DNA from 3 places in the Brevibacillus sp. AG162 genome. Region 1 is predicted to be linked to each of the others. Evidence: riboswitches for the same ligand, from Rfam matches in the RefSeq annotation. Region 1 holds a riboswitch; each other region holds the start of a gene.
What was found. Region 1 has a riboswitch for cyclic di-AMP ahead of FB479_RS23125 (C40 family peptidase). Riboswitches for the same ligand answer to the same signal wherever they lie in the genome.

Region 1 (10,700 bases):
CTCGATTCCACTCGGCAAGCCTTCGACGTCTTCGATCTCCCAAGTCAGCTGCATGGTATTTTTACGCGTTAGCTCATCTAAAAGTTCCAGAATGGCTTCCTTCAATGACTTGTTTTGTAACGTAGCCGGGCGAAGATGCAAGAGCAATGCCCTCATCTCCGCTTGTGCAGCAGCTGCCATCTCTTCGACCAATTCAATCTGCTGGGCTGCACGTTGAGGATTTTTTTCTACAAGCCGCTTCATCGCCGCAGTCGTCATGGCGATGGCGAACAGCTGCTGGCTGACTGCATCATGCAGTTCTCTCGCCAATCTCTGACGCTCCTCTGTTACCGCTGCATGCTTCAATTGTTCTGCGAGAGCCGCATTGTGGTTCGACAGCCGCTGCAAGGATGCCACTTGCTCTTCCCATTGTGAAGCCAAGCGATTGATCTGCCATCCTAATTCGCCGACTTCATCGACGCCCAATTCAGGAACCCGATACGACAGCATCCCGCGCCCAAGCTTCATGGCAGCTTCCCACAGTACACTGAGTCTCTTTTTCAACAAATTGCCGATGATATAGGAAATGATCAATGCCACTAAGACACCTGCAGGTAAAGAAACAACAAAAGCAGCAAGCTGAATCAAGCCCTCTGGATCGGCAGGCAGATTGATGCCTATATATTCTTCAAGCCACCACACGAGGTTGCGGTCGCTGATCAGTTCGTTGTACCACCGATGAATCCCGGGGTGATCTTTCCATAAAAAGTATAGCCAAAAGAAACAAATAAACGCGGCAGTAACTGCACTGACGGCCAGTAACATGCCATAGCGCACGTATTGCCACTGAATACTTGCCAATCGCTGTCGACGCATTCGCCAGTACCTCCTAGATGTACTTGACTTTTATATCGCCGACAAGCAGCGAGATATGCAAGTTTACTTTTTGCAATGCTTCATCATACTGATCAGAACGGATCTTAACACTGCGATTGATACCTCCCTGACGGTGGCTTAGCACCTCCAGGTCTCCAATACTCAACCCTGCCGTTACCGATACAGGAAGATCGACAGGCACATAAATCGTCACATCGCCTACCCAGCCCTCTACGACAAGAAGCGCCTCATCCCGCATCAACACTGCCCGGGAAAGATCAATCACAACGTCCCCGATTCCATGCCAGACATGCAAGTGATTCAGTTCAAAACGCCCCGAGGTCAGGTGATAATCTCCAATCAGAGAACTGCGGGAATCTTTTGGCAACGTGTCATCAGGTGAAGAAGTCATTCTTTCGTGATGAGGAATTTTGCCACCAACATGCTTCCAGTTGTGCCAGCTGTCTAGCCAAGGGCGTTCCTCTGTTGAAACCTTCACGTCACTCGGAACACTCGCCTCACTTGTCACAATCGTCTCCGCAGCAGATGGGGTCCCCCTATCGCCCAATGGTTGATTGACACGTTGATCTCGTTTGCTGTTCTTGCCCCGAATCAACTGAAACCCGAAATAAATAAACACGATTGGCACAGCAAACTGGAATAAATCATCAATCCCGACACCAAACCACATGTCCATCATGATGATGGTCCCCAGGGAGAATAGAATCCCTCCGCCAATCCGATTTTTCTGCCCCCACAAACGAAGGCCGAAATAAATAAGCACCATCGGCCACAGATCAAACAGACCGAACGAAATGATACCCAAACTATCTAACAAAAGGCCGATTCCTGTAAAAATAATCAGGATACCAGCCACCATTTTGTGCAAACGGGACAGTTTCACAAAAGTCTCCTCTCTCACGCCCCATGCTGATCGTTTTCACTTTGACCATTACGACATGTATAGATGAATGCAGGCGGAATGTTCAACAGGGTAAAGTCGATCTTAACCCAGGGAAAACGACCCTGCAACTCAGCTTGGAGTTGTAGCGAATATTGGAATGTAATAAATAGGCCCCCTGGCTTCAGTACAGATTGAACTTCGTCCAGAATTGCTGCCCGCTGCTCTTGTGGAAAATTGGCGAATGGCAGACCTGAGACAATGACATCTGCACCTTCAAGGTTCTGCTCCTCCAAGTAAGACCTAAGTTTAGTCGCTTCCTCCCTGATAGGAAGATCGGGAAAACGTGATTGAAGCATAGAGCGAAAATGGGAATCTCGTTCCACAAGCACGTACTGTGTGCCGGGACGCAAGCGCTGATAGATCGTTTGGGTAAATGCCCCTGTACCAGGTCCCAGCTCCAGGATCACATCGGTTGAAGCCCAATCGACGCTTTTCAACATTTGCTCACATAAAAAACGAGAGCTGGGGATTATACTACCGACGCGTCCAGGCTCAGCGATAAACCGTCGCAAAAAGACCAAGAAGTCCTGCAAGAATCGTACCTCCTAGGGGAAAAGCAGCCTGATGTACACAGGCTGCCGAATTGACACAATCTATTCTACACCTAGTCCCCCAGTTCCTGTCGAATTAGGATTGTACTGGTTTGGCTACTGGTGTTTTTGCTTCTTTAATGGATGCTTTGATGCTGGCAAGTTCTGCATCGAGATCATCCTTTTCCAGATCAGACAAAGCGTTCTCCCAAGCGCGGTTCGTTTGGCGCCATTGCCCACTCATTTGCGCTTCTGCTTCCATGCGCATGACTTTTTCTTCCATGCGGGCGAAGCCACGGCCTGCGGACTGATTGCCGATACCGACAACTGCTTGATTGACTTGCTTTTGTGTACGAGCTACTTGTGCACGTGCCATCAGTGTGAACCTTTTCGCACGCATTTTATAGAACTCTTCCTTCAGCTCAGCCAGCTTCTCGCGCATTTGCGTAGCTGCCTCGGATGCCGACAGGTAGAGAGCTTCGTATTCCGCTGCACGTCCCTCGTACTGCTTCTTGTCAGCGAGTGCTCGACGAGCCAACTCGTCTTCTCCCTCAGTCAAGGCGAGCTTGACTTGTCGATCGCGTTTTTCGATCAGAGCATTGGCTTCGTCCAATTGCTGACGGAATTTCTTTTCCAGTGCAACCTGACGGGCAACCGCTACTTCAACTTGTCCGATTTCTACTTCCATGTCACGCATATATTGATTCAGCATCACTACCGGATCTTCCATTGAATCCAATGCATCATTCACCGAAGCTACTGTCAGGTCACGCAAACGTTTAAAGATACTCATTATTTTTTCCTCCTCATCATATCACATCATATTGTTCATCCAAAAGACTCTTGCGACACAGTGTTATTACGGTTACCAAAACGGTCATGACCGTTTGGTTACGTTTCTCTCCCAAGCGTCTAGCGTATCTTCCTTTAATACTTTTTGGGCCCATTCACGCTCCCAAGCAGGTGGCGCTTGTTTAGGTTCTTGGCTGGGACGCAGTAAGCGATATCCCAGATAAATCACCCCAATAGCCAGAAGCGCGTGAAACAGTAGGTCAAGCTTGCCAATCAACATCAGGAACCCGAATAGGAAGACTAGGATTCCCCAAAAGCGTGAACCGGTTTGTCCCATAATCTTTTTGGCACCGTATATCATAATCACGCCGGGAATGATGAACCCGAGCAAGTCTCCGATATCGATACCCACCAGATCTAGAAGAACCAACCCACCGACTAGCAGCAGAACCAGCCCGAGTAGAACTTTGCCAGACCGTTCGCTCATTACTCGCTTACCTCCATTCGTTTTGCATGTGGTGCTTGTGGAACGTTATGCCCTTATTGTAGCCCTCGGTATAGGCTTCCCATAACGGGCGTGCGGTTGGTTTTTCCCTCCGTCCTTGGACGGAGACAATTTCCTGCCCTAATCGGACGAGCTGTCCCGTAAGGCAGAACAAGCCTGCGTCGAAAGGCGGCTTGCACTGTCGAACGAAAACGTTACAGCATTTGACGGCATTTATGTGACGAATATGTGAACGAGCAGATGAAAAAGAAGGAAAAAAAGGATTGGCGTAGAATCTTCGTAAGAGTGCGTGTAAAAAAACATCGAAAAATAGCCGAATTCCGCTTGGCGGAAACGGGGGAACCATGTTTTTGGGGTGAATGGTTGCTACTCCTAGCAGCCTAGGGCGTCCTTTCGACCGAACCCTTCAGCTAACCTCGTAGGCTCACGAAGGGAGCAGTTTCTTTTGCGCAAGGTGGTTTTATCTTTATTTATGGCTGGATTGCTTGCTATGGGGGCAGGCGCTGCACAAGCTGCTGAGGAGAATACTCTGAGTGAAGTAGTCAGCAACTTGTACGGTACCCCTTACAAATCTTCCGGCTCGTCCAAAAAGGGCTTTGACTGCTCCGGTTTCACGCGCTACGTATTTGATGCGTTAGGTGTAGACCTGCCTCACAATTCTGCTTCTCAGTACGAATTAGGTACAGAGGTAGCCAGAAAAGATTTGCAGCCAGGCGATCTCGTGTTCTTCAATACGAACGGTCGCAGCATTTCTCACGTGGGTATCTACATTGGAGACGGCACATTCGTGCACTCGGAATCTGGTCGTGGAGTCGTCAACACCAAGTTGAACGATCCATACTACTGGAGCAAGCGTTATGTAGGCGCCAAGCGTCTCAGCGTTCCTGTTCTAGCGAAAGCAGAAACTCCGAAAAAGGAAAAAGCGGTGCAAGCTGCATCGTTGCCGGAAAAACCAGCTCAAAAATAGTCGTTCGGCAAAATAATAAAAGCCAGGGACACATCGTCTCTGGCTTTTTCTGACGAAATTTAGTACCTGGTCTAAAGAGGTGCCCTCACATATTAGAACAACTTAATAACTTACGGGGTTTCTTCCCCTGATCAGGTCAAAGCATGTTATGATAGACAAGACCCATTCTTTGAATGGCATTCCTTATTAATAGAAGTAACTGGGGGTTGTTCCGGTGAAAGATCACATTTTAATTGTCGATGACAATCTGGAGATTATTGAACTGCTAGAAGACATTTTGGAGAACGAGGGCTTCACCGTTTCTTCCGCAGAAAGCGGAGAAGATGCACTCTCGCTGCTCAGCCAAGGAGAGCGGCCCAACCTGATCCTTTTGGATATTATGATGCCCAACATGAGTGGCTACGAGCTCTGCTCTCAAATTCGCCGTGAGTGGGATTTGCCTATACTGTTTCTCAGTGCAAAAGGAAAAGCGGTAGATAAGGTAGTCGGCTTCGAAATCGGCGCAGACGACTACATCACGAAGCCTTTTGATACAGAAGAGCTGCTCGCTCGCATTCGTGCTCACCTGCGCCGCTATGAGCGCATTCGCAAGCATACCGAAGAGCAGCCTGAGAAAGAAACAGCTTCCTCTCCGATTACGGTTTTAAAATTCAAGGACCTGGAAATTCATAAAGAAACGTATTCCGTTTATGTATGCAATCAAAAAATAGAGCTCTCTACAAAAGAATTTCAACTGCTCACCTTCCTCGCAGAAAACGCGGGCATCGTCTTTACAAGAGAGCAAATCTATGACCGTGTCTGGGGATATGGTTATGGCTCGCTCAATACAGTGACCGTCCATATCAAAAACCTCCGTGAAAAGCTGGAAACAGAGCGTCAGTTCATTAAAACTCAATGGGGGACAGGCTACGTATTTATCGGGGAGAAGCTTTAAATGAGCTTGCGCAATAAAATTTTTCTCTCCTTCATTGCCTTGATCACACTCAACATCTTGTTGTTCAAATTTGTTTTTCAAGACATTATTGTCGGTCAACTCAAAAATGATCGTCATAATCAGTACCAGGCTGAGAAGGAAGCCGCAGAGAAGGTCATGCTCAATCAACTGCTTCTCGTCAGTAATTTCAAGGACCCAATCGAACGCTTGGAGCTTGAAAAGCAGTTGCCAGACGACGTGATGTATCGCATGCTCGTGAAGGATGCCAATGGAAACACCATCTACAGCAAAACATCACGCGCCTATAATTTGAAAATGCCTTCTCCCTCCTCATCAAACCGTGGCGATTCTTCCAAGCAAAGTGACCTCAAAGTCGTAGCTGAGTACCATTTTCAGCAGGAGCCACCGCGTACAGGGGAGATCGTTGTTTATTTCTATACAGATGATTACGACATGATGGCGACAACAGGGGTTTCCATGATGCTTTGGTTTATTTACGGAAGCATTAGTCTGGTGGGATTGGTTCTACTCGCTTTGTTCGTTCGCTGGATACTACGACCCGTGAACGAATTATCGCGCGTCACCCAAGAAATCCAGGAAGGGAAGCGGCTGGTTACATTTACGTATCGCTCGCATGATGAATTTGGGGAACTCTTTCGATATTTCGGGGAAATGGTGGATGAGCTTCGCTTAGCGGAAGAAAGACAGGCCGAAATGATTGCTTCGATCGCCCACGACTTCCGCACACCTCTCACCACGATCAAAGGGTATGCGTCATATATCGGCTCTGGTCGAGTGACGGATATGACCAAAATACAGAAACAGATGAGCAAAATCGAGCTAAAAACGACGGACTTGGAAAAGCTGCTGGATGAGTTGCAGGACTTCACCACTCAAAGCTCCGAAGTCCGACTCAACATTAACCGCATTCATGTCAAAGGCTTCTTGAGAGGAATCATCGAGGACTATTTGCCAAGAATCAAAGAGGCAGGCCTTACCTTTCAATGGAAGCTGCGCATCTCCAATGAACTACACATCGAAGCGGATGAGACCAAGCTGCGCCGCGTCATGGAAAATTTGTTGAACAACGCCATTCACTACAACAAACCGGATGGCTCCATTTACCTTACATGTGATCAACGAGAAGGACATGTCCTTTTTACTGTGATCGACAAGGGAGAAGGAATCGCCTCTGAAGACTTGCCGAAGATTTTCACCAAGTTTTATCGGGCGGAAAAATCACGAAATCGCAACAGTGGAGGTACAGGCTTAGGCTTAACGATTTGCAAGAGCATCGTCCGGCTTCACGGCGGTGATCTGATGGTAAACAGTGAACTGGGAATGGGAAGCAGTTTCTCCTTCACCATCCCCTTCTTCCACGGGTAGCTTTCACAAGCTACCCTTACTTTATATAGATTTATTCTCAGTTAATTATTTCTTTATATTTTACTAGTAAAATAATTTTTGTAAGCATGTTGCTTTCAGTGATAAATAACCCCCAGTTCGGTATCTGACACAATCGGCGAAACCGTAGTGATAAGATGCCTCTTTTTTTGCCTCCTCTTTCCATTTTTTTCTATCTCTTTTCCAAACGCATCGGCAGTCCGTTCTTGGGACGCAAGGTGACCAACGGCTCGGGCTCCACTGCCTGATTCGGTTCAGCCAGTCGTAGTCGATATCGCTGTGCGATCGTCGCCAATAGCAAAGCTGCCTCCATCAAAGCAAAGTTGTTCCCGATACAAACACGCGGCCCACCGCCAAACGGAAAATAAGCATAAGCTGGGTTTCTTTTTAAGAGATCGCTGTCAAAACGCTCTGGAATGAATTGTTCAGGCTGCTCATAATAGCGTGGATTGCGGTGCATGACATATTGGCTCATCATCAATGTTTCGCCAGGCTTGTACGTGTGACCGCCGATCTCAACCTCTTCGACGACTTCCCGGTTAATCGTCCAGGCCGCAGGATAGAGCCTCAGCGTTTCCTGTACAATGAGATTTGTATACTTCAGCTGGGGAAGATCCTCGACTGTCGGCAGCTTTTCACACAGCACCGTAGACAGCTCGTCATGCAGCTTTTTCTCCACCTCGGGATGAGTAGCCAGCAGATAGAAAATCCAAGACATGGTATTCGCAGTCGTCTCATGGCCAGCTACAAAAATGGTCATAACCTCGTCGCGCACCTGCTCGTCTGTCATTCCTTCCCCATCATCTTCATCACGCGCTGCCAAAAGCATCCCCAGCAAATCCTTGTGCTCTTCTCCTTCGCTATTACGCCGAGCTTCGATTAAAGAGTAGATCGTTTTGTCCAGCAGCTCACTCGACTCCAGGAACTCCCGATTGCTTTTGGTAGGTACGGACAAAGGAATGTCGATAAAGGATGAGCCTTTGTTTGCCACGTATTTCAAACCGACATCGATGGCATGTCCAATTTGATCGGCACCTTCCTTGACGGTTTTGCCAAACATAGTTTCCGTAATGATCGCAAGGGTTACTTTCATCATGTCCGAGTGAATATCGCGCAGCTCCCCGGTTTTCCAATCCGACATGAGATCGACTGCTTGCCGGACCATCACCTCTCCGTAGCTGGCGATACGCTCTCGATGAAAAGCTGGCTGCATAAGCCGCCGTTGTCGCAGATGCTTTTTTCCCTCACTGGTGAGAATTCCATCTCCTACGACAGGTCGCGCAGACTGTAGTCCTTTCCCTTTTCGAAAATGCGCCTGCTTGCTCACCAAAACCTCTTTGATGTGATCTGGATTCGTTAACAGGTAAACATGGCGGGAAGGACCGAAGCGAAAATGGACGACTTCTCCATGCTCTTCAACAGCGTCGCGGATGAACTGAAGCGGCGATCGGCGAAATGCCATCAAGTTCCCTGAGATCGGAAGGCCTTTTGGGCCAGTGATCGTGATATTCATGCGTCTCCTCCTTTTTACATGCAAAATCCTACCGATAGTATCCGGCACGATAAGGAGATTATGCGAAAAAAAGCCACCCGAACTTCGGATGGCTTACGAAATCATTTTGACTATCGTGTAACAGGTTGATCTGTGCGCAACAGACGAGAAGCAATCAGTCGCTCGCGTACCTTAATGCCAATCAGAGAAGCCAGAACTGCTTTGACAACCCCTACAACGAGGAAAGGCGTTACACCAAAAGCGACAGCTTTATCCCATGGAATGTCCATGACGTATTTGAGCTGTACCGTACCGAAAGCGAGTGTAACAAACATGCCGATGATATTGGCGATAATAGCGTTTTTTAGGTTGAATCTTGTTTTCTCCAAGTAAAGTCCGGTCACATAAGCGGTGGCAATAAACCCAAATATGTACCCGCCGGATTTTCCAACCAATATTTGCAATCCGCCTTTTGCCTCGCTGAATACAGGCAATCCGACTGCACCGAGCAAAACGTAAATAACCAAAGCCAGTGTCCCGTATCGTCTTCCCAAAATGGTCGCCGTCAGCCCTACCGCTAACGTCTGCGCGGTAATCGGAATCAACGGCAAGGGAATCGTCACCTGCGACAATACCGCAGTCATTGCAGCAAAAATGGCAGAGAGCAATAGCCATCTCAAGCGTTCGTTTCTCATGCGTACTAGCCTCCGTTTTGTTAACTAAAAATGTTATAAGGTTAACAAAATAATAATACGCATCTGCGCTTTTGTAAATCCCCGTTCTGTCTGCTTACCTTTTCGCTTGTTGATCCATATGTAGCTGCAGCTTTTGAAGTGACTGAACCGTATGATCGATTAATTCGTTCAGGTCATCGATGTTGCCTTCATCAATTTTCCGATGAAAGTCCAGCGTCACCTGATTGGTTATTTGCTTCGGCGGCCAATCGATTCGATGCTCCGCAAGCGTTGCCGATACTTTCTGTGAAATATACGGGCGCTGCCCCCAGATATCATTGAGAATCGATGTGATTTCTCTCGCTTCTGCGGGCACATCTCTGTAATTTTCCATCTGCAAGGTAAAATGGATGCAAATCGTACATCCGATATGATCTGTCAATGGCTGTTCTAGCTGCTCGGCTGCAATGTCAGCTAACTGGGTACGAAGTTGCATCTCAGCACGGACAGCTATGTTATGCTCCTGTTGATCAGCCAGCTTGAACTCGATCTGAAACTGTCGATGGAATGTAGCCATATCCATGACATCCGAACGGCTCGTGATCGTGATTGCCCCTTCGAAGTCCCGGTCGTATACCGCACCTTCCAACACAACCCTGATATTGTCAAATACAAGCGGATGAAACATCTCGCGCCCTCCTTTTTCTAGGCATTCGGGCCCTTTCTATTTTCAGTATATAGCATGCCTGCTTTCTACTTGTTTTGCAAGCGGACCGACTTCCCCATGGCGGCGCCTCCAGGAGAGTGGTACCATGAGAGTGATCCAACCTTTGAGGTGACAGCCATGTTTTTAATCGGAATTCTAATCGTCGTTGCAATCCTTGGTGAAATTATTCATCGTTTGAATCCATGGAAAAAGCCAGAACCTGCCTATGAGGATCTCGTCGCCCAAATAAAACAGTCAGACTGGTACCAGGAGTTGTCTCGTGATCAGGCGTGTCGTTACGTTCTGGACAACGATCCGCATGTCCAAGCCTATTATGCGAGTACGTATGAAGCCAAACGTCTCCTTACACAGGAAGGCTTTCAATTGGGGCTGATTGATTACGTCAAGCAGGAAGCCGCAAAGCACGCCGATAAACCGCGCTGACATGCGAAAAAGCCGTTGTTATGGAACAGCGGCTTTTTCTTTGAATCAAAAAACAGGTATACCTGCCATGGCTCATGCCCTGTGGTACACCTGTTTTATCCAGTATTCATGTTCGACTTAGCGTTTTTGATGATAGTACTTGTAAGCGTCAAAGGATGCTTGCTCTTGGCAAGGTGCGCATTCTGTTGCATACGATTCAGCTTGTTCGTGGATCATCTGACCGCAAGCAGCACAGCATTTTGCTTCGAGATTGCGAAAGAAAGTAGTGATCGGCGTCATGATTAAAACCCCCCGTGTGTTATTATCTGTATTGTATTACAACAGCATCTGTTTTATAAAAGTTTGTTATAATACATTACGCCGATTTATCTTTCTCTCTCGCTCATTCTCTCTTCAATGCTCCTTTTTTCGCTGTATTCATACATTTTTGCAA
Region 2 (10,700 bases), on a different contig from region 1:
TCACGGCAAATCCACGTGGATCGCGCAATGTCTCGGGCGAATGTGTCCCATGAATAACCGTAGAAAACCGCACAAACACAGGCGTTTTTTTCCCTCGCTCCGAAAACAGCTTTGCCCTCGTGTACGTAGAAATCGGCTCATTCCCTACGGTTCCATACGCTTCAAAATAGCCATGTGCTCCTGCACCACGGCTATGCACGACACGCTCAGGTGTTTTCTCCCGATCAAAATGTGTGATTTTTTCAAGAAAGTCGTAATTCTCCAGAACGGTTGGTCCGCGATTTCCAACTGTCCGCAAGTTCTGGTTGTCTGTGATCGGATGGCCTTGACGATTCGTCAGGATATTTTCTTCTGATTGGTCGATGGACTTGCTATTGTCATCCATATGAATCCTCCCTGTCCAGTTTTTCTCATGTATGGTTCATAACCATGGTTACCGAATGAGGGATTCTTTATGCGAAAAGATTAAATCGCTTCGTAAGCAAAATCATTGTTCAGGACTGGAACCGTGCAGCTCCGATTCCATTGTGCTGCAAGTGCGACATCTTCCGGGTACCCCATGCTGATCAGTTCTTGGCCGGAAGCACATTTCTGCAAGTAAGCGGGAATATGACCTTGTGCCGATCGAAAGGCAGCCACCGCTATTTCGGCCTCTGGTGACAATCGATATCCCTCCAATTCGTGAAGCAATGCACCTGCCGCTATCATATCCTCAATAGCGGGTCGCAATGCTCCATTCCCCCACCGTTCACCGCAAGCAATGACCGTTACGGTTCCTTTCTGCTGCTGTATGTACCTGGCGACAGATGGCGCATTTCGCATGCATGCAGCGATTACCTTCGCCCCTGTTTTCTTTGCCAACACGGTGCAGGTCGATCCATTTGGCGAGGGTAACACCAACCTACTTCTCAGCGGTATCGTTTTCAGACAAGCAGGTGAAAGGGAGATTGGTTCTCCACGTTTCCCAGCAAGCAGCGCTGCTTTTTGTTTGGCGAATGCTACAGCTGACTCATCCTTTACTTGATAAGGATAGACGATACCACCGCGTCCCGTTACGATATCGACACATGTACTGAAGGAGAGCACATCGATAATGACGATCATATCCGAAGCTGCCCCGACCTGTTCCACCCCTTCATATCCCCAATCAAAGCGAGCCGCATAGTCTAGTTGTTTACATACAGGCGTTTCTCCCAAAACCCCCACCATCCTCTATCAAAAATAGGTACTCGTCCCCTTACGTTCGCCGTTACAAATCAAGACAAGAAACAATATCGTATTATTGTCCCACTAGATTACACAAGAATGGAGTGAACATGGATGTCTGAAATCGAATACGACGACGATCAAGGCGGTAATGAAAGAAGAAGCAACAGACGCCCAAAACGAAATACTGTGAGAACGACTGGTATTTTGCAAAACAACCTCTCTGTTGCTCTCACCGCTCACCTTGACCTGGTCAATCTGAACACAGAAGATGTAGAAGTACGTGTGCAAGTATTGAGCTGGGGTACTGCAGTTACGCAAACCAATCCAGTTAGCACCTTGCTTGACATCACGCAATTTATCCCAGCGAATACTCGCACTGCTTTCAATGCGCTGGTCACCGCATCCAACCACTATGAAGTTCGCCTTACCGTTGCAGAAAACAACGGAAATGTCCTTCTCACCACTTATGGCCGTACTTCTATCGGCGGCGGTCAAGTTGTTGGTCTTACCGTTCTTGACAGTCAATTCCAAACGATCGAAATCGACACTTGTATTTAAATATTTTGTAGGAAGAGAATAAGGAATTATGGTGGGAAGCCATAGTTCCTTTTTTAATCCATTCCCAAGCAGGAAAAGGCGCTGGGGACGAACCCAACGCCTATTTGCTTCCACGTCCTAAGACAAAAAGAAACTGCCCTCGAAAGGACAGTTTCTTTTAAAAGGAGACTTACAGTTTTACTACGTTCTCAGCTTGTGGGCCACGGTTGCCTTGAACGATGTTGAATTGAACTTTTTGACCTTCGTCCAAAGTTTTGAAACCGTCACCTTGGATTGCGCTGAAGTGTACGAATACATCGTCTCCGCCTTCTACTTGAATGAAACCGAAACCTTTTTCTGCGTTAAACCATTTTACTGTTCCGTTCGTTTGCATTTAAAAAAACCTCCAAAAATTCAATTTGAATATGCTAGTCATATTTACCGAAGCAAATAAAGCTCACATATCATGAAGAAATACCAGATCATGTGCTATGATACGCCTTCATGATATGTGAAATTTACCTACTCAGCAACTATGCGAATGTCATAGGACGGAACTGCAAGATTAAAAACAAAACCTTTTGAAAACCTAAAACAATGAAAGCCCTTCCTCTCTTCCATCCTTGCGGCTCCGATGACCGCGCCAGTGTGAATCGGGGATTCAAAAATGTTATCCATCAGCATACACCTCGATGAATGTTAGGTATCAATTTTTCAAGTAGCAACCTCATTCTACCATGGTTGTCCAATAAAAGCAACAGTTCTCCCTTATTCTGGGCGAAGCTGTTCTCTGTTACAATAACATTGGGAGGGATTTCATTGCAAAATCATACGTTAACAACCATTCAATTATCAGAAATGCTCAAACAGAAAGTGCCCGTACTTTTATTGGACGTACGCGACGCCGAAAAATTTATAACCGGCAGCCTCGTTCATGAAAATGCACCGACTCGTAACGTTCCCTATCTTCTTATGAAAGAACAGGACAAGCCGTTCGATGAAGAAACCGAAAAACTTGCGAAAAATGTACAGATCGTTACCGTATGTACAACAGGTAACAAAGCTCAAAAGGCTGCCGCTCTGCTACGTGAGCATGGTTTTCAAGCAAATGCATTGGTAGGCGGCATAACCGCATGGAAGGAACAATCAAACGAAGCGAAATGAGCCTAATGCATCAACGCTTCCAGCTATTTGCCATATATTACTCCTTTATTTCGATTGGGATTGTCTGATATCGTTGTTCATGCCAAACGAAATAAGCCGAGACTTCCTACTGAAAAGGAAGTGCGGGGGACTTTTTTGTGGATGAGCTATTCCACATTGGGGTGAATCGCCGAACTGGCGTAGGGTTGTTTCCTCAATCCGAATCCGACAACTAACCTCGTAGGCAAAAAAAAGGAGAGATTTGTTTAATGAAACGTTTTGGTTCTGTTACAATCGCGATGACTCTTGGTCTGGGCTTGGCTCTAACAGGCTTCGCTACTTCTGCTTCGGCTGCTTCTACTTGTCCTGTTCCTGGCGGACAGTTCCAATATTATATGCCACAATTCCAAAAAGCTCCAAATTCCCAACCATTTTGGAACTTCTATCAACAAAAACAAGGCTTTGCCCCTGGACAACCAATGCCAGTACAACAGCCAATGACGCCGATGCAACCTGCAAAGCCGGTACAACCAACTCCGGTTCAACCAGCACCAGTTCATGCTGCACCAGCGCAACCTAGCAATAACGTCACTCAGCCTGCTGCTCCAGTAAATCAAGCGGATCAAGCAAAAGCTGGTGATTTTGCGAAACAAGTCGCGGATTTGGTAAACCAAGAACGTGCAAAAGCAGGTCTCAAGCCTGTTCAAATGGACGCAGCACTGTCCAAAGTAGCGTTGGCAAAAGCACAAGATATGTCTGCAAACAACTATTTTGACCACAACAGCCCAACGTACGGTTCGCCATTTGATATGATGAAGCAATTTGGCATCCAGTACTCGACTGCAGGTGAGAATATCGCCATGGGTCAACGCAGTCCTCAAGAAGTGATGACACAATGGATGAACAGTGAAGGCCACCGCCAAAATATTATGAACCCTGCGTTCACAAAAATTGGTGTAGGCTTCACAAATGGCTACTGGGTACAAGAATTTATCGGATAGAACACACTGCAAGATAAACGAAAAGCCGGTGTCTCGTAATCGAGACCCGGCTTTTTTCGTGTAGACGTTACTTCCGCTGCGCTTCTGTCGCCTGCTTTTTGGGGGTACAGCAGTTGTCCTCCTGCTCATGTAACAAAGCAACGTCCTTTTGATTCATTTCTTGCTTGGTTGGGTAAGCAGATACTTGCTGCAGCTCGGCATTGACATCAGACGATTGATTCATCCGTATGGCCCCCTCGCCGTTTTTGGTGGTGCATCTCTATTATGCTCGCTGTTGTAAACGACTCATTCCTAAGGAACACTGGAAGCACATGCAAATGAACCTATCTGCTAATGATATGTTCAAGGTCTTTCAAGGCAGCCGCTGCTGCCGCGACAGGATCTGATTTTCCTCCAACGACCAATAAATCCCCCATGACATCTGTTACTACCCGTATGGCTTTTGTCGTACCTGATACAGATGCAAAAGGGTGGGTAAGATCCACTGCACAAAGCTCAACTGCGACAGAAACCGCGCCATTCGCTTCCTTTTGGATGGTTCCGATCAGCTTGGGAATCTTCGAATGCTTTTTCCACGTCTCGATTTGTAACGAGGTTATTTCGCGAATACTTGCGCGTGCGACATCGAGCAGTTTTACTTGCGCGCCAAAAGCGGCGTTTGCCAAGATCGTAAGCTTCGAAGCTGTATCCCAACCATCGATATCGTAAGAAGGCTCTGGCTCGGCAATCCCCATCTTCTGAGCCAACTCGACAGCTTCCGCACAGCTGAGCCCCTCTTCCATCATTTTTGTGAGCACGAAGTTAGTCGTTCCTGTAAAAATGCCTTCGACTCGTTTTACTTCACAGCCTGCCAGATTATACTGCAAAAGATCGATCGTCGGCAGAGCTGCTGCTGTTGCTCCACTCACTTTCAACGCGACGCCATGTTTTTTGGCTAAAGCGGCTAAGCCAGCATAATCGACAACAAGCGCGCCTTTTGAAATCGCGATCGCATGCATGGCATTCTCCAACGCATAACGAATATAAGTCAGGCCGGGTCCTCCCTCTTTTTCAGATGGACCAGCCTCGATGAGCACTTCCGCTTGATCTGACTTGATAAATTCCAGCGCGTTCCATGATGGGTCCCATGCTTGTTTGGTATGAGCATAGTCTTCCCATATTCCTGAATCGATTCCGTTCTCATCATAGAGGCCGGAAGCCGAACGAACGATTCCCACGAGTCTGACATCCGCTTGATATAGCTCGCGGTACCGCTCCCGTCTCTGCTCCAGCAGTCTGGCTACCTGCTGTCCTACTGTTCCAAAGCCTGTTACCATAATACTCCAACGCTTCATGAGTTAATCTCCTTGCTGTTTATGCTCCGTTTATTTCCACCATTTTTTTCTACTTGCAACCTGTATACGGTGCAGATCCTTGCGATTCAGTTTCTTTCCTGTTTTTACATAGTAGAGCTCTTCCGTATGATCAATAAACAATATTCCTTCCAAATGGTCCATCTCGTGCTGAATACACCGAGCAAGGAATTCTTCGGCTTCGATTGTTTTGGTTTCTCCTTGGCGGTTCAACGTCTGAACTTTGACATAATTCGCCCGACGAACGATTCCAAAAACACCCGGTATCGAAAGACAAGCTTCTTCCCCTACCTGCTCACCTGATTTTTCAATCAACACCGGATTGATCAGTTCAATCAAGCCGCTACCGCAATCCATCACAACTAAGCGCTTCGAGATGCCAATCTGGATCGCAGACAAACCTGCTCGACCTTTCGCCGCGTAAATCGTTTGGGCCATATCATCCAAAATCTTTTCAACCTGTGGAGTAATGGTTGGTACTCTTTTTGAAGTTTCACGCAAGACAGGGTCCCCCAGGCGAACGATCATGCGTTCAGCCATTTTCTTCTCCCTCCCGCATTCACTCAGTTTTCGATTTCAAGGTAGCAAATCAGGTCCTCGCTGTCAAAAGAAACCTCGTAAAATCTGAAATATCCCGCTGGGCAAGGGTGACAAATGCATGTAGATACGCTATCTTTATTGGTAAAGAAAGATGTTTGTAAATGAAGAGGGAGGCTACCATGCATTCATTGGCATCAACGCTGAACGAAACCATCCAACGGGAAAACCCGCACGTGTATGAAATGCTTTCCAATATCGCCAAGCTGATTTATTTCCCAAAAGAGGGGATTCTCAGCCAGTCGGCAGAAGCGAAAGCAAAAGCGAAAAAGTACAACGCAACCATCGGGATTGCACTGGAAAACGGTCAACCGATGCATCTTAAGGTCATCCAGGATAACCTGTCTGCTTACCAGCCAAAAGACATTTACGAATATGCTCCCCCAGCAGGAAAGCCTGAGCTGCGTGCAGCATGGCGTAAAAAAATGATCGAGGAACAGCCTGCACTGGCTAATCATACGTTTAGTAACCCAATCGTTACAAACGCATTGACGCATGGACTGAGCATCGTGTCTGACTTGTTCGCTGACAGCGGCGACAGTGTCATCATCCCGGACAAAAACTGGGAAAACTACGAGCTCACTTTTTCGATCCGCCGTGGTGCGGAAATGGTCTACTACCCATTGTATAACGACGAGATGGAGTTTAATGCTGCTGCTTTGCGTGATGCGATTCTCGCGCAAAAAGACAAAGGGAAAGCCATCGTCGTACTCAACTTCCCGAATAACCCAACTGGCTATACACCAGGTCCAGAGGAAGGAAAACAAATCGTCGCTGCACTCAAAGAAGGCGCTGAAGCGGGAATCAACATTGTTGCGGTGACAGATGACGCGTACTTCGGCCTGTTCTTTGAGGATTCCATGCACGAATCTCTCTTCGCTAGCCTGTGTGACGTTCACCCGCGTATTCTGCCTGTAAAAGTAGATGGGGCTACCAAAGAGGATTACGTATGGGGCTTCCGTGTTGGCTTCATTACGTATGCATCTCCATCCAGCGACTTGCTCAGCGCTTTGGAGCAGAAGACAATGGGAATCATCCGCGCGACTCTTTCCAGCGGATCCCATCCTTCCCAAACGTTTGTCCTGCAAGCAATCACTGCTCCGGAGTACAAAGCACAGAAGCAGGAGAAATTCGATATCATGAAAGGCCGCGCCAACCGCACCAAGGAAGTGCTCGACAGCGGTAAATACGATGACGTGTGGACCTACTATCCATTCAACTCTGGCTACTTCATGTGCCTCAAGCTAAAGACTGTTGAAGCAGAAACATTGCGCCAGCATTTGCTGGAACAGTACGGCGTCGGTACAATCGCTCTCGGTCAAACCGATTTGCGCATTGCTTTCTCTTGCATTGAAGAAGAGAACATTGCGGACTTGTTCGAATTAGTCTACAGCGGTGTAAAAGATTTGGAAAATGCATTGACCAAATAAATGTAACTAGCTCTATTGCGAAAGCGTCTTGACCTCGTGTCAGGGCGCTTTTCGTTTTCTTTCAAAAAAAAGACTCGGATACCCAAGAAGTATACATGCGAGGGTTTCCGAGATCTTTCCATCATGCTATTTCTATTAGCTTTCAACTGACGAACGTATACGACGAGGCTGCTGTGTCCCGATAAAAATGGAAGCTAGCACCAGAAGCATCCCCATTCCGTGCATCCAAGTAAATGCTTCGTTCAAGAAAAAGACAGCCACGAGAGCAGCACTTATCGGCATCATACCGGTGAACAAGCCCGCTTTGGAAGCCTCCACCTTCTCCACTCCTTTGTACCAGAGAAAAAAGGATAAGACGCTGGCCGTAAACGCATAGTACACAAGAAGCCACCATACATTTGCAGGTACGGCACTCCAATCAAACCGCAAGCTTTCCCAGATCGCAAACGGAAGAAACAAGACAAAGCTGATGACATTAATCGCAGCCGTCATTTGAAAAGGTGTAATTTTCCCAGAAAGTCTTTTGGCGAAAATCGTGAAGAGCGCTTCGCTGACGACTGCAAAAAATACGAGCAAATTGCCAAGCATGCTTACCCAGTTTTGCTCCCCTCCGCTTCCTGTGAACGTAATGAACCCGATGCCGCCTACTGAAAAACCGATTGCCACTAAGCTGTTGGCGTGTAATTTTTCCTTGAGAATCCAAAACGAAAACAAAGCGATGCAGGCTGGTACCGTACTCGTAATGATACCGGCTGCAGTAGCAGTCGTCCATTGAACGCCGTACAGCATGCAAATACTAAACAGCAACACGCCAAAAAACGACTGCCAGAATAACACCTTGCCTTCCTCACGGCTCCAGGACGTTTTCCATTCTCCACGCATAGCCAGCAGCGGCAATAGGATGATGATCGCAAGCAAAAAGCGCAGCTCCGAAAACAAAAACACAGGAACATGGAAAACAATTTCTTTTCCGATGGAGATGTTGCTTCCTACCAGGGCCATAGCCAAGGCTAACTGAATGTAAGCAAACAGCATGATGACTCGCTTCTCCCTTCATCCTCCTACTATTCTCTTCATCTGGCCAAGCTGCTTTCGATTAACCTGCGTTTTGCCATTCTTTTTGAGAGGACGGAATCTTTTTTGTCTTTTTCTCTGCTGCCCCCACCAGCCAGGAACCAAACGGCAGTTTTCCCAGCCCATATGATATGGCAAAAGAAAGAATAGAGCACAAAACGAATGCTGCCATACTTCCCCACACGCCCATGTGAAAAAGCTGAAGCTCGCGTAAAACCTTCATCAAGTAAGTCAAAATTAGCGCATGAATTAAATAAGCTCCATACGAATACTTCCCAAGGAGTCCTAGCCAATGTATCCATTTTGACTGCTTTTTGCTCATCCATAGGCAAAGAGCGTACACAGCCAATAAGCAAGCCATTGTATAGAGGAACATGGACGGTTTCAAAGATGTCGCGACGTTTAAATTGATCTGACCTTGCCCTGAATCACGGAAAAGTTCATAGCCAATGACTGCATACAGGGCACCAACTGAAACGATGATCCATTGCCAGTATCTTTTCAGGATGGCACGAAATGCAGGCAACGTGAAGGCGACCAGGCCACCGAACAAAAAGTAATAGAAATAATAGAATGCATTTCGATCGCGGTATTTGATGAAGTACGTATCAAGTCCATTCATATCGAAACGGAAACCGTGCGCCGGAATGTACCGCGCTGAAAACCACATCAGGGCCCCATAAACCAATCCAGTCACACCAAGAGCGATAACAAGACGCAAGCGACTTGTCACGAATCTGCGAAAAAGTTCAAATACTCTTTGCCAAAACGGATACAAAAGATAAAACTGAAAAATCATCACGACGAACCACAGATGATACGAGGATGTCCCTGTCAGGAAATTTTTGCATATATTCCAGACGAACGCCGCTCCCTCACCCAAGGGTCTCTCCATCAAGTAAAGATACACCACTGACCAAATACCATACGGAACCAAAATCTCCGTTATCCGCTTACGCGTGAAGGAAATATAGTTTACTTTTTCGGCGTAGTTGTAAAACAAAACAAGACCCGTGATGAAAATGAATGCTGGTACCGCGAATTTTAGCAAATGAAACAACATTCCGTAGACGATCGACACCTGCTCTGTCAGTCCCGGCTCACGGATATACACACCAATGACATGCTGATAAACCACAGCCAAGAATGCAAAGGCCCGGATCAGATCCAACTCACCAATTCGTTCTTTTCGAGCCATAATCAAATACCAGATCCTTCCTGTTTTACGAAAAAAAGCGCTACCTCCCATCTTACCGACCAAAAGTCAGTCTGGCAAGCCTCAAATCGAAAAAGACTGATACCCTTTGGACAGGTATCAGTCACGAATAACCTCCCTGATCCGAAGATAGATCCGCTAAACTGCGAATCGGCCAAACCAGACTTTGTACCCCACGTGAATACAGTGCTAGATGCGGAGAATCCGTGAGTGGAATTGACAGGTTTGCGGTCATCGAGTTTTCACGAATATGAAAGGCTGTCTCCTGTAGCTGCCACGGCTCATGCACCACGTCTGCATACATAATTTGCTTCGTTCTGTTACACGTGCAAAAGAGCGTGTATCGCTCTGTCAGCCAATGCATCAGCGTTCCCTCTTTGGCGAAAAATCTGTCAGCGTGAGGCTGATAGCTGCCTTCGAACCAGGGAGACTGAGGTAGACCAGATAGACGTCGAGAGGTAAAATCGATCCGATCCCCTTGGCGATGAAAAGCCATTTGGGCCGAATAATAAGGCAGTCGGTACCAAAATCTCGCAATCTTGATTACTAGCGGATTTGACGTATCCAGCGAAAGAAAATACACACCCGTCTTCCCTTTTGCCTTCACATACGTCCGCACATTGATTTCAGGGAAAGTCGTCGTGAATGGTACGGATGGCATCCGACGCAAACGCACGCCACTCAGCAAAAACGGGATAATGCTGATCCATGCCTTGCCATGGTAAGTATCGAGCTCAAGTCCGGCTGGTATCAGCGCTTTGATAGATGTTGGGGAAATCGCCCAATGTAAAAAAAGAAGATGCTCCCACGTCTGCGTCATGGTCCATCCGTTATACTGTCCAGCCGATTTGATTTGGATGATCCTCTGTTCGATACGAATCCCTCCCATTCGTACATCATCAAGCTGTTTAACTGGAAGAGGATGAATGATAGGCAAGGGGTACTTTCGTCACTTTGCTCGTCATCTCATCGAGTGAGACCATATCCGCAGCCGTAACTTCACGAATAGATGTTTTCCCCAGCGCGAGGATGGCTATTTCCATCTCATCCACAAACGAGAGGAAAAAGTTAGCCAAGTATTTCGTGGCTGAATCGGGGTCGAATTTGTTTTTCAAGCTCCCTGGATAGGTGACCAGCTCAG
Region 3 (10,700 bases), on a different contig from region 1:
ACTCATCCAATCCCGTAACGATTATGGAATCGTGTGGAGGGGTGGCACGGAATATCGCGGAGAACCTCGGTCGTCTTGGCTGCAATACGTCCCTCATCACCAGCATTGGTGAGGACAAGGAAGGCGAATGGCTCTTGCAGGAGACGAAAAAACACGGGGTGCACATCAGCCAAGTGTGGCGACTGCCTACACAGCGGACGGGAACGTATACGGCGCTTCTCGATATCGATGGCGAGATGGTTGTTTCCTTGGCGAACATGGATATTTACGATGCGCTTACACCGGAGATGTTCGCGGAAAAATGGTCGCACATTGCAGCAGCCCACGTGGTTTTCATCGATACAAACATTCCGGCGGACTGCTTGGCCTACATCATCGAACGATGCCGGGAAGAAAACATCCTGCTCTTCGTTGACCCGGTCTCTTCCATTAAAGCAAAGAAGCTCCCACAGCAATTGGACGGAGTAGAAGCGATTTTGCCGAATCGCGAAGAAGCCGAGCTGATGGCTGGCATAAAGATCACGACGATCGAAGAATGCGCCGAGGCTTGCCGCAAGATCAGGGAACGAGGCGTCAAGCACGTCATCGTGACCTTGGGTGAAGAAGGCATTTACTATCAATCCGAGGACGTCGAGGAGCATATGTCTCCGTATCCAACGCAAGTAGTAGATGTAACAGGTGCAGGAGATGCGTTCGCGTCGGGACTCTTGTATGGCATTGTAAACGGAGAGTCTTTCCAGAGAGCGTGCCGCCTTGGATTGGCAGCATCCGCTCTGACATTGCAAACAGAGCAGTCCGTATCTCCTCTATTAAAAGCAGAACAATTGGAACTGGCCGTAGAACAATTCGAAAAGGAGCGATAAGAGATGAAACAATATTTGACCTTTACTGAGGAAGTACGCCACGCACTGGAGAACAACCTGCCGGTAGTTGCGCTGGAGACGACGATTATTTCGCACGGTATGCCATACCCGCAAAACATTGAAATGGCAAAAGAAGTAGAGCAAATCATTCGCGACAACGGTGCTGTACCAGCTACGATCGGGATCATGGACGGCAAAATCAAAATCGGCTTGACTGACAGCGAGCTGGAAGAGTTTGCGACGAACAAAAATGTAGCAAAAGTAAGCCGTCGCGACTTTGCTTACATTTTGGCTAGCGGTAAAATCGGTGCGACTACAGTAGCCGCTACCATGATCGCAGCTGAGATGGCTGGCATCCACATGTTTGCAACTGGCGGTATCGGCGGGGTACACCGTGAAGGCGAAATCACTTGGGACGTATCTGCTGACCTGACTGAGCTGGCGCAAACAGATGTCGCTGTAGTATGCGCAGGCGCGAAATCGATCCTCGATATCGGCCGCACACTCGAATATTTGGAAACACAAGGTGTACCAGTTGTAGGCTACCGCACGGATGAATTCCCATCCTTCTTCGCTCGCGAAAGCGGATTTGGCGTAGACATGCGCATCGATACACCAGAAGAAGTCGGTAAGATGATGAACACCAAATGGGATCTCGGCCTCAAAGGCGGTATGATTATCGCGAACCCAGTACCAGAATCAGATGCACTCAACCACCAGGAAATCGAGGCTGTGATCCAGAAAGCACTCGCAGAAGCAAAAGAAAACAACATTGCAGGGAAACAGGTAACGCCATTCATGCTCGATAAAGTGAAAAAGCTGACAGAAGGTAAGAGCTTGGCAACGAACATCGCGCTAGTGAAGCACAATGCTGAAGTAGCTGCAAAAATCGCGGTGGCTTATCAGAAAGAAGCGAATCAAGGTAAATAAGAGAGAGCGAAGATCGACTAATTGCTTTTCTGAACAACAAAATAGTCAAAGAAAAACGAGCCTCTAGAATCGCTTCTAAGGCTCGTTTCGTTTATTTTACTCACTCCCACCAATGTTGCATTCCACGGATTCCAACATCCCACAGCTTAGCGTTTCCGGAAACGATAATGGTAATTTCGTTTACCTCGTTAAAAGGCATCTCCTTTAAAGCTTCTGCCCCTTGATAGGATTGTTCGTTTAACTGAGATATTTCTTGTCCATCTACGATGATTTTGGCTTCACCCTTAGCGTCTCCATTGTCGGGAATGCCGAAATAGAAAGAAAGCCAGACATTTTCTTTGTTCCCCAGAATATAGTTGTAAGTTTTGGTGGATTCACCTTCACTGCTATACACGTTCATTTTCGGCTCTATTCGCTCACCTGCTACGGTGAAGCTTGGGAGGTTCTCAGTCATTGGTGTCGTTCCTGTCATTTCTTTCATAACCGTTAATGACTGAATAGGGCCTTCTCTTTTTTTGAGGATTTCAGAGACCACCATGATTCCCATTATAAGTACAACAATAGTTAGAGCTGAAGCCATGAGCTTTTTATAAGAAATGTTTGAAGAAAATCCAACTCGATAGGCAACATAGCCAATCGCTGCACCTAATGTATTGGATATCACATCATTTACATCAAAGCTACCAAGATAGGTTAAAGCCTGAAAAGTTTCTAGAACGAGAATCGCTAAGACAAACAAGGATATGAACTTCCCAAATCGTACACGATACAACAGGGGAAACAGTATTCCAAAAGGGATAAAAGCAGCAATGTTTCCAAAATCAACAATCCATGAATAATTTAGTTCTGGAAATTTAAGTGGTACTCCTTCTGGAACAAGGATAAAGGTGTATCCATCTACACTAGTTGCACCGTCGAGCCTGTTAAACGCAAAGAACATAAAAAATAAAATTAAAATCGTATAGCATATGGTGCCAACTAAAATGACTTTCCGTGATTTCGTTTCCATCATTTAATCTCCTTAAAGCTATTTGTTTCTGAATGATCTTACTCTGAACTAATACGTAAGTAATTAGCTGTTAGTCACATCCTTCTTTTAACGGTGTAAAGCTGGGGGATGACATTGCCGTTAAGATCTCCCTGTGTTTTCAGCACTTAAAAGCCCATTTAGAAAAAAATTGAAAAAAGTACTTGATATACCCTGAGGGGGTATTGTATAGTAAAGGTGTGATCAGGAAACAACGTAAGGGAAACGATACGATAAAATATACCCCTATAGGGTATTTGGAGGGATTAGAATGAGTACCAAAACAGCAGAGGCAACAGTCGCAATCTCAGGGATGACTTGCGCAGCTTGTGCACTGCGCATCGAAAAGGGCTTGGGAAAAATGGAGGGAGTGGAAACCGCCAACGTCAATCTGGCTTTGGAAAAATCCACAGTCGTCTTCGATCCAACGAAAACGAACATCGACGACATCCGCTCCAAAATTGAATCGCTCGGCTATGGAGTCATTACTGACAAGGTGGAGCTAAACATCTCGGGAATGACATGTGCGGCCTGCTCCACACGGATCGAGAAAGGCTTGAACAAAACAGCCGGGGTTCTGAAGGCAAACGTGAACTTGGCGATGGAAACAGCCACTGTCGAGTACGATTCATCGCAGGTAAGTGTGACGGACATTATTCAAAAGGTAGAAAAGCTCGGGTATCAGGCGACTCGCAAGGAAGAAGGAAAAGAAGAAGAAAAAGTAGATCGTCGCCAGGAAGAAATTAAACGTCAGACCCGCAAGTTCTGGATTTCCGCGATTCTGTCGCTCCCGCTGCTTTGGTCGATGGTGAGCCACTTTTCCTTCACCTCGTTTATCTGGCTGCCTGAAATCTTGATGAATCCGTGGGTACAGCTCGCATTAGCAACACCCGTACAATTCATCATCGGAGCACAGTTTTACGTGGGAGCTTTCAAAGCCCTTCGCAACAAGAGTGCCAACATGGATGTGCTGGTTGCTCTCGGTACCTCGGCCGCTTATTTCTACAGCCTGTGGGTAGCGATCGACTCCATCGGTGCTCATGGCGGCCACATGCTAGAGCTGTACTTTGAGACCAGTGCGGTACTGATCACCTTGATCGTGTTGGGTAAACTGTTTGAGATGAAGGCGAAAGGACGCTCTTCGGAAGCGATCCGCAAGCTGATGGGCTTGCAAGCAAAAACAGCAGTAGTCGTACGGGATGGCGTCGAAATGACCATTCCTGTAGAAGAAGTGAGACTGGGCGACGTCGTTCACGTGAAGCCGGGCGATAAAGTACCTGTCGATGGCATCGTCATGGAAGGACAGTCCGCTGTTGATGAGTCCATGCTGACTGGTGAAAGCATTCCGGTGGATAAAGCCGCAGGCGATACCGTCATCGGGGCCACTTTGAACAAAAACGGCTTCTTGAAGGTTCAAGCAACCAAAGTCGGAAAAGAAACGGCTCTGGCGCAAATCATTAAAGTAGTGGAAGAAGCACAAGGAACAAAAGCACCAATTCAACGCGTAGCTGACAGTATCTCTGGGATTTTTGTCCCAATCGTCGTAGGGATTGCTATTCTTACCTTCTTGATCTGGTACTTCTTCGTTATACCTGGCAACTTCGGTGAGGCTTTGGAAAAAGCAATTGCTGTACTCGTAATCGCTTGCCCGTGCGCCCTCGGTTTGGCTACACCGACCTCGATCATGGCGGGTTCTGGACGCGCAGCTGAGCTGGGCATCCTGTTCAAAGGCGGGGAGCATCTGGAGACGGCTCACCACCTGGATACGATCGTCCTCGATAAAACAGGGACTGTAACCAAAGGCGAGCCAGAACTGACAGACGTCATTGCCATTGATATCGAAGAGCAAGAGCTGCTCTCTTTGGTCGGTGCCGCTGAGAAAAACTCCGAGCACCCATTGGCTCAAGCCATCGTTAGAGGAATTGCAGATAAAGGAATCACCCTGTCCGATACTGGTTCATTTGAAGCCATTCCTGGTTTCGGTATCCGGGCAACCGTCTCTGGCAAAGAAGTACTCGTCGGTACCCGCCGCTTGCTGGAAAAACATCAAATTTCGTACCAAGCAGTATCTGATACCATGCTGGAACTGGAGCGCTCTGGTAAAACAGCGATGCTCGCAGTCGTCGAAGGCAAGCTCGCTGGCTTGATTGCCGTAGCGGATACGATCAAACCAACCTCCAAGCAAGCTGTTCAGCGCATGAAAGCAATGGGATTGACTGTGATCATGATGACCGGTGACAACCGTCAAACTGCCGAGGCCATTGCCCGTGAAGCAGGAATCGATCACGTCATCGCAGAAGTCCTGCCCGAAGGCAAAGCCGCAGAAGTGAAAAAACTGCAAGAACAAGGCAAAAAAGTCGCGATGGTCGGCGATGGTATCAACGATGCTCCTGCACTCGCTACCGCTGACGTCGGAATGGCAATCGGTACAGGTACAGATGTGGCGATGGAAGCAGCCGATATTACCCTGATGCGCGGCGAACTGACCAGTGTCGCAGACGCCATCGAGATGAGCAAACTCACCATCCGCAACATCAAGCAAAACCTGTTCTGGGCATTGGCCTACAACACCTTGGGCATCCCGATTGCCGCAATCGGCTTCCTCGCTCCATGGCTTGCCGGTGCCGCAATGGCCTTCAGCTCCGTATCCGTTGTACTCAACGCACTGAGACTGCAACGAGTAAAGCTGTAACAACAGTAACAAGCGGCTTTGTCCGCCTTACCTATACAATTATCATTTAAGGAGAGATTGATCATGACAAATATCACATTGAACGTAGAAGGCATGTCTTGCAACAAATGCGTAGCGCGCATCGAGAACACATTGAAAGAACTGGGTGCTGAAGGCAAAGTGAACCTGGCTGAAAAAAAGGTTGAGGTTTCCTACAACGAGAGCGACTTGACTCTCGATGCAGTAAAAGAAGCAATCGAAGACCAAGGCTACGACGTCGTATAATCATCGTGTCTTTGAAAAGCAAAGCTCCTGCCTGATTCAATGAGGCGGGAGCTTTTTGCTTTCGTGGTAGGAAGTGGCTGTAGTGGAGGGGAAGAAGCCCATTTCCAGTCTACGCTTCGGCCTACGCCCCGCAAGGGGTTAGACTGTCCGCTCCGAAATGAATGTCGGGAGCGCTTCAAAAGTAGAGTTTCGAAGATGTATTCGCAGAGGTTGAAGCTGAAAACCCCCGCCATTCATTTCTCCGCTTGGTTGGGCTCCAGAAGCGCTAGGACTGGAAATGTTCTTCTTCCCACGCTGCTTTTTTCTTCATCTTGAAAACAGCATTCAAGCGGTCTTTAAAAAGCATGTAGACTCCCAACAGCTCGTAGAGGAAACAGGAGAAATAAGCGAAGATCTTTGGACGCGGTTTCTCTTTTTTTCACGGAGCCGGGCATCCCATGCTCCCGTGCAGGGGTTCCAAGAATCTGAGCGTTTTCTCCTGTTTCCTCCCCACCACAACAGCGAGTATAACGCACTAATCTTTCAATCGAATAAGCAACGAACAGCTAATCCAATCCGACTCATAAAGAAAAACAGAATCGAGTTAAAACTGTGCTAAACGAACGTTCACAATAACTGGAAGCGAGCGTATAATTCAAATCACAATCACCATTCAAATAAGAAACAACACATACGGCCTAGTTCCGAGATTCTCGGAAGCGGGGGAACCAATCTTTTGGGGTTAATCCTGAGTGATCAGGAGGGATGAGAAAATGTCTTCTCTGCCATCCTACCCGTCAGCTAACCTCGTCGGCCAAAGCAGGGAAGGTCATGGATGGATAAAGTCTAGGCATATAATACGCAATAAGGAGATTCCTTGCGGGCGTGTGATAGGCCGATGCAGGCTTTTTCTTTAGGACCTTTGTTCTGGAGAAGAATCATGTATCGGCCTATTTTTTATGGAAATACCGACGAGCAGCTTACGCGATACAGACGAAGGGAATGGTGTGGATCGCTGGGAGGCAGTCGGTAAGACATAAACCGCTGACAATCGAAATCAGGAAGACAGAGTACAGGGAGTCCTGAAAATGGACGCCAGGTATTACGTAAGCCTGCGGATTTTCAACACAAGTAAAAATCAAGCGTACCTGCTTGGTTTTGCTGGAGTGTGGAAACTTCGCGGGCTTTTTTCATTCACGAAAAAAACGAAAGATGGGGGATACCATGCCCAAAATGAAAGTCCATCAACTGACAAAAGTGTTCGGCAAGCAGCCCGAGTTAGCCTTGAAGCTGCTGGCAGAAGGACGAACGAAAGAACAAATTTACAAGCAAACCGGCCAGTCCATCGGTGTCAATCAGGTCAGCTTTGAAGTCGAGGAAGGTGAAATCTTCGTCATCATGGGCCTGTCCGGCAGCGGCAAGTCAACGTTAATTCGACTGTGTAATCGACTGATTGACCCAACGAGCGGAAGCATCGAGATCGATGGCGAAGAGATCGTGGACATGAAGGCGACAGCCTTGCGCGAGGTTCGGAGGAAGAAGCTCGGGATGGTTTTCCAAAATTTCGCCCTGTTTCCGCAGCGAACGGTACGGGAAAACGTCGAGTTTGGATTGGAGATTCAACAAGTACCGCCCGGGCTCCGGCAAGAAAAAGCACGGGAAGCGCTTGCGCTCGTTGGATTAACCGAGTGGGAAAACGCGTACCCGGATCAATTGAGTGGAGGGATGCGCCAGCGGGTCGGATTGGCGCGGGCGTTGGCTAATAATCCAGATATTCTCTTGATGGACGAAGCGTTCAGTGCACTGGACCCGCTCATTCGAAAAGACATGCAGGATGAACTGCTGGAGCTTCAGATGACGATGAAAAAGACGATCCTGTTCATTACACATGACTTGCACGAGGCGTTGCGGCTGGGCGATCGGATTGCCTTTATGAAGGACGGACAGATCATTCAGATCGGCCGCCCGGAAGAAATCATGGCAGACCCAGCGGATGAGTTCGTACGGAAGTTCGTCGAGGATGCCGACCTGTCCAGGGTGCTCGTTGCTGAAAATGTGATGAAACGGGCAGAAGCAATTACGCCTGACAAAGGGGCGCGAGTAGCGCTGCAACTCATGATGGATAACGGCGTGTCCAGCTTGTACGTCGTGGACAAAAAGCGTACACTGCTCGGCTTGATTACGGCGTATGACGTATCACTCGCGATCGGTACGGGAGATTCGCTGGAGACGATCATGAATACCGATCTCCCTACCGTTTCGCCTGACGCACGTCTGCACAGTTTGTTCCCGATGATGGCAGACCTGCACGTCCCGATTGCGGTAGTGGGCGAGCAGCAGCGTTTGTTGGGTGTCATCGTAAAAGGAGCGGTGTTGGGCGGGCTGGTAGGCAAAGTCAATGTCCAAGAGCACCAGAGAGCAGAGGTGATGAGTGATGGACGTCGTGCCTAAGCTGCCGATTGGCGAATGGATGGAAGGGTTCGTGGAGGTGCTGGGCCAGTACAAAGGGGTATTGTTTGATCCGGTGTCTATCGTCATTTCCACGATGGTGACTTACTGTTCCACGGTTTTGGCAGAGATACCTTCGCTGATCCTCATCTTGCTGCTAGGGGGCGCCACATGGGTTTTTGCAGGAAAAGCATCCATGGTCTTTACGGTTATCGGACTTTCTCTCATTCACAACTTGGGGTACTGGGATGAAACGATCGAGACATTGGGACTCGTCCTCACTGCCACCATGATTTCGATCGCCATCGGGATTCCGGTGGGCATTCATTGCGCGAGACACGATACGTTTCGCAATCTGGTCACGCCAGTACTTGATTTGATGCAGACGATGCCAGCGTTCGTTTACTTGATTCCCGCGATCTTTTTCTTCGGCTTGGGCGAGGTGCCGGGAGTCATTGCCTCCGTTATTTTTGCTTTGCCGCCAATCGTGCGACTCACGAACTTAGGCATACGTCAGGTCCCAGAGGAAATGGAGGAAGCGGCGGACGCCTTTGGCGCAACCGGGTGGCAAAAGCTCGTGAAAGTGCAACTGCCGTATGCGAAATCGACGATCTTGGCGGGCGTCAATCAGTGCATCATGCTCGCCCTGTCGATGGTGGTCATAGCGGCTATGATCGGGGCGAAAGGCTTGGGTGCAGACGTATATCGCGCCGTTTCGCAAGTGGATATAGGAAGAGGATTCGAGGCGGGGCTATCCATCGTGATCATCGCTATCGTCTTGGATCGGCTTACTCAACATGCAGGAAAAAAGGAGAGAAACACATGATGAACAAAAAGGTTCCAGCTTTACTGGCAGTGATGATGGGAGCGACGGCTTGGCTCGCAGGCTGCTCTAGTCCAAACACAAACACACAAATACCGACAGCAACGGTGATCGGTCCAATTTCTTCTGAGACATCGGACAACGCGTTGGGAGAAAAGCTCGACTACAAAATCATCGGAATCGATGCAGGAGCAGGCTCGATGGTGAAGACAGAGGAAGTCATGAATCTATATGGCTTGGATAAATGGCAGCTTGTCGAAGGCTCAGATGCAGCAATGACAGCAGCTTTGATCAAGGCGTATGAAGCGAAGGAACCGATTATCATTACGGGCTGGACGCCCCATTGGATGTTTAAAAAGATGGATTTGAAATATTTGGCGGACCCGAAGAACGGCTTTGGCGGAGCGGAACAAATCCATACCATCGTGCGAAAAGGGCTGAAAGAGGATCTGCCTGCTGCCTATCAATTTCTGGATAAGTTCTGGTGGGAGCCAGCCGACATGGAGTCGGTCATGGTCCAAATGATTGACGGAAAAGATCCGGAAGTGGCTGCTGCGGAATGGGTAAAAAACAACGAAGCCAAAGTAGCGAAATGGGTGGCGGGCATCCAGCCTGTCCAAAAAGAGAAGCTGACTCTCGCGTATGTAGCATGGGATTCTGAAATTGCCAGCACACACGTCGTAGAGCATGTGCTGGAGCAGAAGCTGGGGTATGAAGTCGAAGTGAGTCAGGTTCAGACTGGACCGATGTGGGCAGGAGTTGCCATTGGGGATGTAGATGGGATGGTTGCGGCTTGGCTGCCGTCTACAGATACGAGCTATTTAAAAAAATTTGGTGGGCAAATCGAGGATTTGGGTCCGAATCTCGACGGAACCAAAATCGGACTCGTGGTTCCTTCGTACATGAACATCTCGTCCATTGAGGATCTCCAATAAGGAAAGGGAGGCGCTGCTATGAAGCATTATCTTGTAATGGGCAAGGGGGAAGCTTTCACTTCTTTTGTCCAGACACTATGCTGCGACAGTTTGCCTGCGTTTTGGGGAAGGAATCCTGGTGCCTTTTCATTGACAGCGGGGCCTGGAGACAAGACGATTCAGCGTTTTTTGCCCATTTCATTTGACGAGTGCTACCGCGATCAGGAATCCTTGCTGCGCTACCATTCCGTCTACCTCTTTCCTGATGAGTGGGCGGAGGGACGTGACTTGCTTACACTGTTCAAGCAGCTGGGCACCTGCCGAATTTTTGTGATCGTATAGGAATTTATAAAATAAATTCCGGAACGCATGAAAACTTACCGCTTAAACGCGGTCGCTCCCCCTTGAAGAGACCGCGATATAGATTTTCTTATGACGCAGGAGCATCGGAACGCGATGTTATACAAGGCGCTCGGGGAGAATCACGTCATCGTGAGCCAGCCCGGGTATAAAGGCTACGGCTGGTTGGCTGAACAGATGAGTGGGTAAGAGAGGAATAGAAAAGGCTCCGTCTTCAAATGAGGCGGAGCCTTGTTTTCGTGAAATTAGCCCAACATTTTTTCGAGGTCCTTGTCCAATACATATACCTCGATTCGTTCACCCATTTTCGTGCTGATGTCACTATGACTCGATAGTACCTTGCAGCTTGTCAGCTTCTCTACGATTTCTTCTGATTCTTCGCTGTACATTTCACGGAGAA

Region 2: another riboswitch for cyclic di-AMP. It lies ahead of FB479_RS24560 (CAP domain-containing protein); the one in region 1 lies ahead of FB479_RS23125 (C40 family peptidase).
Region 3: another riboswitch for cyclic di-AMP. It lies ahead of FB479_RS26670 (quaternary amine ABC transporter ATP-binding protein); the one in region 1 lies ahead of FB479_RS23125 (C40 family peptidase).

Annotation. Positions count from the first base shown of each region.
Region 1 is NZ_VFNO01000009.1:57,065-67,764, forward strand. Features, by position in the region: gene FB479_RS23100 (HAMP domain-containing sensor histidine kinase) at 1-855, opposite strand, end outside; gene liaF (cell wall-active antibiotics response protein LiaF) at 869-1,759, opposite strand; gene FB479_RS23110 (class I SAM-dependent methyltransferase) at 1,774-2,352, opposite strand; gene FB479_RS23115 (PspA/IM30 family protein) at 2,447-3,142, opposite strand; gene FB479_RS23120 (LiaF transmembrane domain-containing protein) at 3,227-3,628, opposite strand; cyclic di-AMP (ydaO/yuaA leader) riboswitch at 3,948-4,087, shown strand; gene FB479_RS23125 (C40 family peptidase) at 4,092-4,613, shown strand; gene FB479_RS23130 (response regulator transcription factor) at 4,828-5,547, shown strand; gene FB479_RS23135 (sensor histidine kinase) at 5,548-6,933, shown strand; gene FB479_RS23140 (cytochrome P450) at 7,124-8,464, opposite strand; gene FB479_RS23145 (biotin transporter BioY) at 8,575-9,138, opposite strand; gene FB479_RS23150 (hypothetical protein) at 9,233-9,805, opposite strand; gene FB479_RS23155 (hypothetical protein) at 9,962-10,267, shown strand; gene yhfH (protein YhfH) at 10,385-10,546, opposite strand.
Region 2 is NZ_VFNO01000010.1:120,587-131,286, forward strand. Features, by position in the region: gene FB479_RS24535 (catalase) at 1-385, opposite strand, end outside; gene FB479_RS24540 (2-phosphosulfolactate phosphatase) at 466-1,206, opposite strand; gene FB479_RS24545 (hypothetical protein) at 1,321-1,767, shown strand; gene FB479_RS24550 (cold-shock protein) at 1,937-2,140, opposite strand; gene FB479_RS24555 (rhodanese-like domain-containing protein) at 2,566-2,910, shown strand; cyclic di-AMP (ydaO/yuaA leader) riboswitch at 2,995-3,151, shown strand; gene FB479_RS24560 (CAP domain-containing protein) at 3,159-3,890, shown strand; gene FB479_RS30640 (hypothetical protein) at 3,958-4,113, opposite strand; gene FB479_RS24565 (homoserine dehydrogenase) at 4,214-5,224, opposite strand; gene def (peptide deformylase) at 5,255-5,782, opposite strand; gene FB479_RS24575 (aminotransferase class I/II-fold pyridoxal phosphate-dependent enzyme) at 5,962-7,269, shown strand; gene FB479_RS24580 (DMT family transporter) at 7,405-8,304, opposite strand; gene FB479_RS24585 (acyltransferase) at 8,366-9,541, opposite strand; gene FB479_RS24590 (YqjF family protein) at 9,663-10,448, opposite strand; gene FB479_RS24595 (FMN-binding glutamate synthase family protein) at 10,468-10,700, opposite strand, start outside.
Region 3 is NZ_VFNO01000012.1:155,002-165,701, reverse strand. Features, by position in the region: gene FB479_RS26700 (carbohydrate kinase) at 1-863, shown strand, start outside; gene FB479_RS26695 (pseudouridine-5'-phosphate glycosidase) at 867-1,793, shown strand; gene FB479_RS26690 (VanZ family protein) at 1,894-2,805, opposite strand; gene FB479_RS26685 (heavy metal translocating P-type ATPase) at 3,092-5,512, shown strand; gene FB479_RS26680 (copper ion binding protein) at 5,576-5,776, shown strand; cyclic di-AMP (ydaO/yuaA leader) riboswitch at 6,441-6,587, shown strand; gene FB479_RS26670 (quaternary amine ABC transporter ATP-binding protein) at 6,980-8,206, shown strand; gene FB479_RS26665 (ABC transporter permease) at 8,190-9,029, shown strand; gene FB479_RS26660 (glycine betaine ABC transporter substrate-binding protein) at 9,026-9,961, shown strand; gene FB479_RS31100 (hypothetical protein) at 9,980-10,282, shown strand; gene FB479_RS26650 (Na-translocating system protein MpsC family protein) at 10,546-10,700, opposite strand, start outside.